DNA from 3 places in the Rhodococcus sp. PSi06 genome. Region 1 is predicted to be linked to each of the others. Evidence: predicted binding sites of a transcription regulator. Region 1 holds the regulator's gene; each other region holds the start of a gene.

What was found. The regulator LexA, encoded in region 1, represses DNA repair genes until DNA is damaged. The targets are predictions, from matches to a motif close to CGAACANNTGTTCG.
Region 2: the regulator LexA is predicted to act here: its motif matches at 1,495-1,508, upstream of ACFI9K_RS05260 (error-prone DNA polymerase).
Region 3: the regulator LexA is predicted to act here: its motif matches at 1,807-1,820, upstream of ACFI9K_RS09895 (SAV_6107 family HEPN domain-containing protein).

The regions. Positions count from the first base shown of each region.
Region 1 is NZ_JBHNYO010000005.1:265,503-268,781, forward strand. Features, by position in the region: gene ACFI9K_RS09380 (uracil-xanthine permease family protein) at 1-122, shown strand, start outside; gene ACFI9K_RS09385 (acyl-CoA dehydrogenase family protein) at 276-1,418, shown strand; gene lexA (transcriptional repressor LexA) at 1,511-2,188, opposite strand; gene ACFI9K_RS09395 (hypothetical protein) at 2,568-2,996, shown strand; gene nrdR (transcriptional regulator NrdR) at 3,097-3,279, shown strand, end outside.
Region 2 is NZ_JBHNYO010000003.1:114,051-117,329, reverse strand. Features, by position in the region: gene ACFI9K_RS05260 (error-prone DNA polymerase) at 1-1,462, opposite strand, end outside; gene ACFI9K_RS05255 (MMPL family transporter) at 1,588-3,279, shown strand, end outside.
Region 3 is NZ_JBHNYO010000006.1:90,572-93,850, reverse strand. Features, by position in the region: gene mraZ (division/cell wall cluster transcriptional repressor MraZ) at 1-22, opposite strand, end outside; gene ACFI9K_RS09900 (DUF3040 domain-containing protein) at 551-988, opposite strand; gene ACFI9K_RS09895 (SAV_6107 family HEPN domain-containing protein) at 1,216-1,671, opposite strand; gene ACFI9K_RS09890 (GNAT family N-acetyltransferase) at 1,867-2,484, shown strand; gene ACFI9K_RS09885 (phytoene desaturase family protein) at 2,489-3,279, shown strand, end outside.

The DNA of each region.
Region 1 (3,279 bases):
ACCTCACGCTGTCGGTCGGATCGGTCGAACTGGGCGGGATCGCGTGGGGTTCGCTCGGCATCCTGCTCGGCTATCCGATCGTCTCGGCGCTCGCGAGAAGCACCGCGAACCGGCGGACTTAGCGGGGGCGGTCACGGATCGCGCACGTTTTGGTCATCGACCCCCGGTATACCGCGAACGTACTGTTGAACGGTGACGTCAGTCGCACCGACGACCGCGCTGTGACACCCCTTTCTCGTGGTCGACGACGGTGCGCATCGAACAAGGAGATCTGCGTGGACCGCACACTTTTCGAGCCCGAGCACGAGCTGTTCCGGGAGTCGTACCGGAAGTTTCTCGAACAGCACGTAGCGCCCAACCATGCCAAGTGGGAAGAGCAGAACATCGTCGACCGCGGTGTCTGGGTAGAGGCCGGCAAGCAGGGCTTCCTCGGAACTGCCGCACCGGAGGAGTTCGGCGGCGGCGGCGTCAAGGACTTCCGCTACAACGCCATCGTGACCGAGGAAACCACCCGCGGCGGCTACAGCGGCATCGGCTTCACGCTGCACAACGACGTCGTCGCGCCGTACTTCATCGAACTGGCCAACGACGAGCAGAAGCAGCGTTGGCTCCCCGGATTCTGCTCGGGTGAGCTGATCACCGCGATCGCCATGACCGAGCCGGGCACCGGAAGCGATCTGCAGGGCATCAAGACCAAGGCCGTGCGCGACGGCGACGACTGGGTCCTGAACGGATCGAAGACGTTCATCACCAACGGGATCAACGCCGATCTGATCATCGTCGTAGCGTGCACCGACCCCGAGAAGGGTGCCCAGGGCTTCAGCCTGCTGGTAGTGGAGCGCGACATGCCCGGTTTCGAGCGGGGACGCAACCTCGACAAGATCGGCATGAAGGCCCAGGACACCGCCGAACTCAGCTTCACCGACGTTCGCGTGCCCGCCGCCAACCTGCTCGGTGAAGAGGGCATGGGCTTCATCTACCTCATGCAGAACCTTCCCCAGGAACGCCTCTCGATCGCCGTGGTTGCAGCAGCGGCCATGGAATCGGCACTGGACATGACCATCCAGTACTGCCGCGACCGCAAGGCGTTCGGGAAGTCGATCGGCAAGTTCCAGAACACCCGATTCGTGTTGGCGGAGTTGGCCACCGAAACCACCGCCACTCGAATCATGGTGGACAAGTTCATCGAACTGCTCAACGAAGGCAAGTTGACAGTCCAGGAAGCCGCGATGGCGAAGTGGTGGACCACCGAGAATCAGGTCAAGCTGATCGACCGGTGCCTGCAGTTGCACGGCGGCTACGGCTACATGAAGGAATACCCGATCGCCAAGGCCTACATGGACTCTCGCGTCCAGACGATCTACGGCGGCACCACCGAGATCATGAAGGAGATCATCGGTCGCGGACTGAACCTCTGATTCGTCCGAACCTCCGATCGGTAGACGCTCGACACGGCAAGGGCCGCAGCACATGTGCTGCGGCCCTTCCCGTGTCACTGCCGAAGCAATTCCTACAGCTTGCGCATCACGGTGACTACCTTGCCGAGGATGGCGGCATTGTTACCAGGAATCGGCTCGAACAGTGGGTTGTGCGGCAGCAACCACACCTCACCCTTCGACCGCTTGAACGTCTTGACGGTGGCCTCACCGTCGATCATCGCGGCCACGATGTCTCCGTTGTCTGCCACGGACTGCTGGCGAACGACGACCCAGTCACCGTCGCAGATCGCTGCATCGATCATCGATTCACCGACGACCCTCAGCAGGAACAGCGAACCCTGACCGACCAACTCGCGGGGGAGCGGGAACACATCCTCGACGGCTTCCTCGGCGAGGATCGGTCCACCGGCGGCGATCCGCCCCAGCACCGGTACGAACGTCGGAGTCGGCAGGCGATCCTGATCCTCGGACGAACCGTCGACCGCAGCGGCAGCCTGATCTGCCTGCACCTCGTCGAGACCGCGAACGTCGACCGCGCGGGGGCGATTGGCGTCGCGCCGCAGGAATCCCTTCCGCTCCAGGGTGCGGAGCTGATGAGCAACGGACGACGTGGACGTCAGGCCGACGGCGTCCCCGATCTCACGAATGCTGGGCGGGTAACCGCGCTCGGTCACCGAAGCCCGAATGACCTCGAGTACCTTCCGCTGTCGCTCCGTCAGGCCGGCGCTGATGTCGGTGCCGACTTCCATGGCCTTGGGCGTCGGCTCCGCGGCGGGCTTCGCGGCCGCGGCCTTGGTGGTCGCGGAACCCGGCGTCTTCGAACCCGTCGTCTTGGAACCCGTGGTCGACCTCGTCGAGGTCTGGTCCTTCATGCTGTCGGCCTCCTGCTGATGTCCTGGATCCGGTCTGCGTGATGAATTCTGCGCGGACTGGAGTTGATGGTGTCGACTCGTGTGGCGTGTGGTTTCTGACACGAATCTAGCGTGTATCAGCTGTTGAATCAAACATCTGTTCGACTCGTGTCGCGTTTTCTACAGACTTTGTCGGAGGCTCGTGATAGAACTTCGAACAAGCGTCCATCGAACGCCTGATCGAAAAAGCGATCCAACGAGCGAAGACGAGGTTCCGATGACCATCACCACCGATCGCCCCACCACCGTAGGTGTCCGTACCCGGTCCACTGGCGTCGAGCGTCGTCGACGTGCTCGTCCCGCGCTGCGCAATTCCCCCGCGACGCGGACTTCTCTCCAGACGCGGAGTTCTCTCGAGACGCACGGAGCACAGACGTCAGCGTGCCTGCCGGTTCTGGAGCCGTCCTGGACCGACGTCACCGACCGCGAGGCCGCCGATCGCGCCTTCGACGAGACCTCGGCGCACTTCGCCGGTCAGCCGGTGCGGATGCGATCGCTGGTGCTGTGGATGCTGGCAGTCGTCGTCGTCGCCGGTGGCCTGATCGGAATCGCGAACGTGCGAGCCGCAACACCCGATGCGGGACAGCCTGCCGGTGTGGTCGAGGTTCACGATGGAGCTGTGGTCGAGTACGCGCCCGGCAGATGACCACCGGCCCCAGTGCACGCAGAATGACTGAGTATCCTCGACTGACTGCCCCGACACGAATGTTCGACGTCGGTGCATCGGCTACGACGGAGGCTCCCACATGCATTGCCCGTTCTGCAGGCACCCCGACTCACGCGTGGTCGATTCGCGTGAAATGGACGAGGGGCAAGCAATTCGGCGGCGTCGCTCATGCCCCGAGTGTGGTCGACGATTCACCACGGTCGAGGCTGCAGTGCTGGCCGTCGTGAAGCGCAGCGGGGTCACCGAACCGTTCAGCCGTGAA
Region 2 (3,279 bases), on a different contig from region 1:
TACCGCGATAGGTGATCACGTTGGCCACCTGAGCGGCATGGGTGCGGCCGTACTTGGCATAGACATGCTGGATCGCCTCTTCGCGTCGATCCGATTCGATGTCGATGTCGATGTCGGGTGGTCCGTCGCGTTCGGGTGCAAGGAACCGCTCGAACAGCAATTTGTTGGCCACCGGGTCGACGTTGGTGATGCCGATGGCGTAGCAAACGGCGGAGTTCGCCGCCGAACCTCTTCCCTGACACAGGATGTCGTGTGTCTTGCAGAAATGAACGATGTCGTGGACCACCAGGAAGTAGCCGGGAAACTCGAGTCTCTCGATGATGTCGAGTTCGTATTCGAGCTGGGAATACGCCGCCGGGTTCGCCGATTGCGGTCCGTACCGACGGGCCGCGCCCTCGAAGGTGAGCCGCCGTAGGTAACTGATCTCGGTGTAACCGTCGGGCACATCGAACGGGGGCAGGCGCGGCGCAATCAACGTCAGGTCGAACGAGCACTGCCGCCCGAGTTCGACGGCCCCGCGGACCGCACTCGGATAGTGCTCGAACAGTTCGGCCATCTCCGCCCCGGACCGAAGATGCGCGCCGCCCGTCGGTGCCAACCAACCGGCCGCCTCGTCCAAGCTGCTACGTGCACGTACTGCGGCCATTGCCATGGCCAACCTCCTGCTGCGCGGAGTTGCGTAGTGCGCGGCCGTGGTTGCGATCGTCTCGAGGCCGTATTTGCGAGCCAGTGTCGCGAGCGCATCGTTGCGCTCGTCGTCGTCCGCAACTCCGTGCCGGGTGAGTTCGACGGTGACGCGGTCGGGACCGAAGCGGTCGACGAGAGTGCGCAGTGCGGCCTCGGCTGCCTCCGGACCGCCGCGCGAGAGTGCCTGCCGAACATGGCCTTTACGGCACCCGGTGAGGATCTGCCAATGCCCGCCGGCCGCGTCGGTGAGCTCGTCCATGTCGTACTGCGGCTTGCCTTTGACCCCACCGGCCAGGTGGGCGGCCGCAATTCGACGCGAGAGCCGTCGATAGCCTTCCTGACCGCGGGCGAGCACCAGTAGATGGGTGCCGTCGGGGTCGGTCGCTCCGGCTCTCGATCGATCGGTGTCGAGCGAGAGCTCGGCACCGAACACGGTTCCGATGCCGAGAGCTCTGGCCGCCTCGGCGAAGCGCACGACTCCGTAGAAACCGTCGTGATCGGTGATGGCGATGGATTCGAGGCCCAGGCGTACCGCTTCTTCGACCATCTCCTCGGGCTGAGAGGCACCGTCGAGAAAGCTGAACGCCGAGTGCGCGTGCAATTCTGCATACGGCGTCGTGGACACCACGGGTTTGTCGATGGTGCGGTCGTAGACGTCCCTCTTTCGCGACCAGGCCGGGCTGTCGCCGCCGTCGCCCTCGGCCGCAGGCTTGGGACGACCGGACAGGACGCGTTCCATCTCCGACCACGTGGGTGGTCCGTCGTTCCATCCCATCGAGACCTCCCCACTCCACATCGCCACTGCATCGAACACTTGTTCTAATGAGAACACGAGGGTCCGACACGGATCAACTAGAGTCGAGTCGCCACTGACCATTTCCACAGAGCCGGAGCACCGTCGTGACCCGTTGGGCCTCGTTCGTCGTATCGCACAAACGATGGGTGCTGGCAGTCGTCGTCGCCGTTGTCGCCGTCGGCGGGGTGTTGGGACTGAGCGTCTTCTCGAAACTGAGCGAGGGCGGCTACGCCGACGCCGGCAGTGAATCGTTCGAGGTGGCGCAGCTGGTACAGGGCATCGGCCAACCGACACCGGACATCGTGGCGATCTACACCGCACCCGACGGCGAGACGATCGACGACATCGGGCCACGCGTACAGGCGACACTCGATCGGTTCACCGATCGATACACCCTGGGCAACGTCAATTCGTACTGGACGGCAGACCCGGTGAGCAAGGAATTGCTGGTCTCGAAGGACCGAACGAAGGCGCTGGTGACCGTCTCCCTCGGGACGAAGTCGGGCGTCACGTTCAATACGTTCGGGGAACTTCCGCCCCAGCTCGAGGTGCCCGGCATCGAATCGCAGTTCGCCGGCGCCTCGGTGGTCGGCGTGTCGCTCAGCGAGACTCTCCAAAGCGACCTCGTCCGCTCCGAACTCATCGCCGTTCCCATCACCCTGCTGCTGCTCATCTTCATCTTCGGCGGCGTGATCGCCGCGGCGGTTCCGGTGTTCGTCGGCATTCTGAGCGTGCTCAGCTCACTGGCCATCCTGCGCGTCCTCACCGAATTCACCGAAGTCAGTTCGTTCTCGATCAACGTCGCGTCGCTGTTGGGGCTGGGGCTGGCCATCGACTACGGACTGTTCATCGTCAGTAGGTTCCGCGAGGAATTACGCAGTGGGTCGACACCGATCGACGCGACAGTCCGCACCGTCGCCACTGCAGGCAAGACCGTCGTCTTCTCGGGACTGCTGTTGATCTGTGCGTTCGCCGGCATGCTCGTCTTCCCTCAGGCGGTGATCCGATCCCTCGGATTCGGAGCCATGGCCGCGGTGGCGAGCGCGGCGGCCCTGTCACTGACCGTCGTTCCGGCACTGCTCGCGATTCTCGGCACCCACATCAATTCCTGGACCTGGTCGCGTACTGCGTCCGATCGCAGCGACGCACGCGCACACAAGTTCTGGGGTGGTGTCGTCACCCGTGTGATGAAGCATCCCGGAATCGTCGCCGCCGTCATCGTTGCCGGGTTGCTGATCATCGCCACCCCGATCCTCAAGGTCTCGCTCGGCGAGGTCGACTACACGGCGTTGCCGAAAGACAACCCTGCCCGTATGGCGTTCGAGACGCTCGGCACCGACTTCGAATCGACCGGCGACGGTGCCACCGTCGTTCTTCGTGGCCTGGACGGCGTCAAGCCTCAGGGCGCACCCATTGCGGCTTTGACTTCTGCAGTGGAATCCACGCCCGGTATCGCTCGCGCCGAATTCCTCGGTTCCAAAGACGACTTCGTGACCCTGCGGGCGTCCTACAGCGAACCGTCAGGTGAGCTGACCGAGGCCGAATCCCAGTCCGGCGCGGTGTCCGCATTGCGGTCGATCACTCCGCCGGACGGCACCGAAATCCTCGTCGGCGGCGGCCGCGCCAACATCGACGACGGAAGCGCGGCAATCGCGAAGTGGCTACCGGTGATGATCTCGATAATGGTCGTCTCGACACTGGTGTTGCTGTTCCTCGCATTCGGCTCGATCGTGTTGCCGGTCAAGGCCGTATTGATGGCCGGGCTAAGTTTGGGCGCAACCTTCGGTGCCCTGACG
Region 3 (3,279 bases), on a different contig from region 1:
GCGTGTAGGTACCGAGAAACACTCGCCACCTCCAGCCTCGACTCTCCGCTGCGGACCACTTTACCCCACTCTCCCCCACTTCGAACCATTCCCAGCATGAATTTTCTGGTCGAATCCGCATTTCTGCAGCTCAGCCGCGTCAGGACGGCTCGAATTTTCACTGTCATCGGGCAATCGGTCGGCCACGTCCACGGGGCCGGTAACGTGCCGTCGCCTGCTGTTCAGCAGGTTGACCAGCGCTTTTGCGCGAGTAGTGGTGAACCGGGATGGTCATGACACGCCACAACATGCCGATGTGGGGGGAAGTGGGGAAATTCGCTGATCGTGGGGCGAAGTGGGGCGGCAGCCCCAGATGCGTGCGTGCACGGACACTTGCGGCCGCACCGGCCGGGGCGGGGTCCGATCAGCAGAGGCCGCAACGCAGCGCGTCGGTACCTGACAGCTTCGAACGACAACAGCACCTCACCCGAAGGTGAGGTGCTGTTGTACGTGACGCGTGAAGTTGTGGGAGAGGACCGATGCGGTACGGGTTCGCTGGAACCCGGTCGATTCAGTCCTGCTCGAACCTCTTACGGAACCGGTCTTCCATGCGAGAGGTGAAGCTGCCGCTCTTGCGACCACCCTTCGACTTCGACCCGGCACCACGACCGGAAGATTCGGAGGCACTGTTGGCGGCGCCACCTTCGTCCGACGTCGCTGCGGCTCCCTTCTTGGAGCCGCCGAACAAGAACAGTGCACCGGCACCGAACATGAACAAGAATCCGATGAGACTGACGACGAGAAAAGCCAAGCTGTTCGTCGACAAAGCAACACCGGCGACGAGCAACACGAGTCCCACTACGAACAACGCGGCAGCCTGAAACCGCCTTCTGCTCGACGCCGCGCGAACGCGACCGCCTCTCACATGAGACGCGAACTTGGGGTCCTCGGCGTAGAGAGCGCTCTCGATCTGATCGAGCATGCGCTGCTCGTGCTCGGAGAGTGGCACGGTACCTCCCCCTGCACAGATATCGAAGGTCGTTTCGGTTGAGAAACGACGGGAAGCTGACCTTGGCGGCTACCTAGTGTCGATGATACGAGCTGAATCCGCTGCTTACCACCTACTCGCACGATGTGTTCCTGATAATCGCCCAAGTTTTCGAGACGGCCGTCCCGGAAACTACGTCCGAACACCGTGTGACGTGGCGATTCACGCCCGGCGAACGACTCGGTCGGCTATGCCGACAAGGGGGTGGCCATCGGATCGACGGAGGCGAACCGCGACTGACCGCCGAGTCGATCGTCGACCGAGTTCAGAAAACGACTCACGTGTCGATAGAAGTCATCGGCATCGAGATCGGCAATCGTGCTCGACGCGCCTGCTTCGACAGCGGCACGAGTGGCCGAAAATGACGCGAAGTAGTCCGACCACACAGCGAGTTCCGGTGCCGCCTTCGCCATCAAGACCCACGCGCTCCGCGAACGCGGGCGTGCACCGATCGAATTGGGCAGCGACGCCAGCACCGCTGCCGCTCCCTTGAGCGCCGCGGCATAACTTGCGAGAAACCGATCTCCCGCGTCGCTCTCCCCGATCGACTCCGACAGCAGTGCGTCTGCCCGACCGAGCAGGACCCGGGCCTGGCGCGGCACCGGCGACCGCACGCCGGCATCGAATGCCCTCGTGATCGTCATACTCGAACACCTCCAGTTCGAATCTCCGGTGCGTACCTGACGCGCCCGGAACCGTGGCGAAGCCTTACAGTCGAACTCCGGGAGTTTCGACCCGTGATCCGAGACGAAGCCACCGGCGCACTCGGCCCCGATCATCGAACACCCGTTCGACGCTTTCAATATAGCTGTGCCCACCGACAAGTTCCCGAAGAAAGGTTGAGAACAGTCGTCACCGATGCGCGGACAACGCCGTACCTGGTCGATCTGACGCCCCCGGAATTCCGCCAGCGGCTGCTCGAAGCACTGGCGATCTACGTCGAGGCCATGGGTTACCCACGCGGAACCGAGCAGAGCCGGGCTCCGATGTGGAGCGAACATCTGCACCGTCCGGGCTGGCGAGCGGTCGGAGCTCTGCTCCCCGACTCAGACCCGAACCGGCCCGATTCACTGGTCGGCGTCGCATACGGCTACCACGGTGCACCGCACCAGTGGTGGCATCAGCAGGTTCGCGACGGCCTACGTCGCTCGGGGCACACCACGCGCAGCGTCGAGTCGGCGCTGGAGAACTACTTCGAGCTGACCGAATTGCACGTGCTTCCCAGTGGTCAGGGGCACGGCCTCGGCGGGCGACTGTGCCGTCGATTGCTCGACGGTGTGAGCGCGGACAACGTGATGTTGTCCACACCCGAGGTGGCACGGGAGGACAACCGAGCCTGGCGACTATATCGGCGACTGGGCTTCGTCGACGTGCTGCGCGACTTCACGTTCGCGGGTGATCGACGGCCCTTCGCCGTCTTGGGTCGCAGGCTGCCGCTGGACGGGCCAGTAGCCTGAAGACGTGATCGACGCTGTGGTGGTGGGCTCCGGCCACAATGCCCTGACCTCCGCCTGTTACCTGACCGACGCTGGATGGTCCGTGGAGATACTCGAACGGGACACCGTCGCCGGTGGCGCGGTGTCGACCGTGGAGCGTTTTCCCGGACACCGGGTGGACAGGGGTTCGTCCGCCCACATCATGATTCGTCACACCGGCATCATCGAGGAGCTCGGCCTCGCCGATTTCGGCCTGCGCTACATCGACTGCGATCCGTGGGCGTTCGCACCAGGTGCCGTCGACACCGACGAGCGCGCCATCGTCTTCCACCGCAGCCTCGAGCGCACCTGCGAGTCGATCGCGGCCGCATGTGGGACGGCGGACGCCCGCGCCTACCGCGCCTTCGTCTCGGTCTGGGGTCCCCGCAGCGAACGCACGATGCGCGCGTTCGGCGGGCCGCCCACCGGACCGAAGCTACTGCGCTCCTTCTGGGGTCTCGGTGCCCCGGACGGCGGCAGCATGCTCTCCCGGGAGTTTCTCGCCACCGGCGATTCCTTACTCGATGAAATGTTTTCGAGCGAACGACTCAAAGCCGCACTGGCGTGGTTCGGCGCGCAATCGGGGCCGCCGATGTCCGAGCCCGGGACGGCACCGATGGTCGGTTTCGCCGCTCTCATGCACACCCTTCCGCCGGGCCGCGCCGTGGGCGGCAGTGGTGCACTGACCGAAGCGATGATCGCCCGGTTACAACAGGACGGCGCTGTACTCGCCCTCGGCGACGGCGTGACCTCTCTCACGCGCCGTCCCCATGGCTG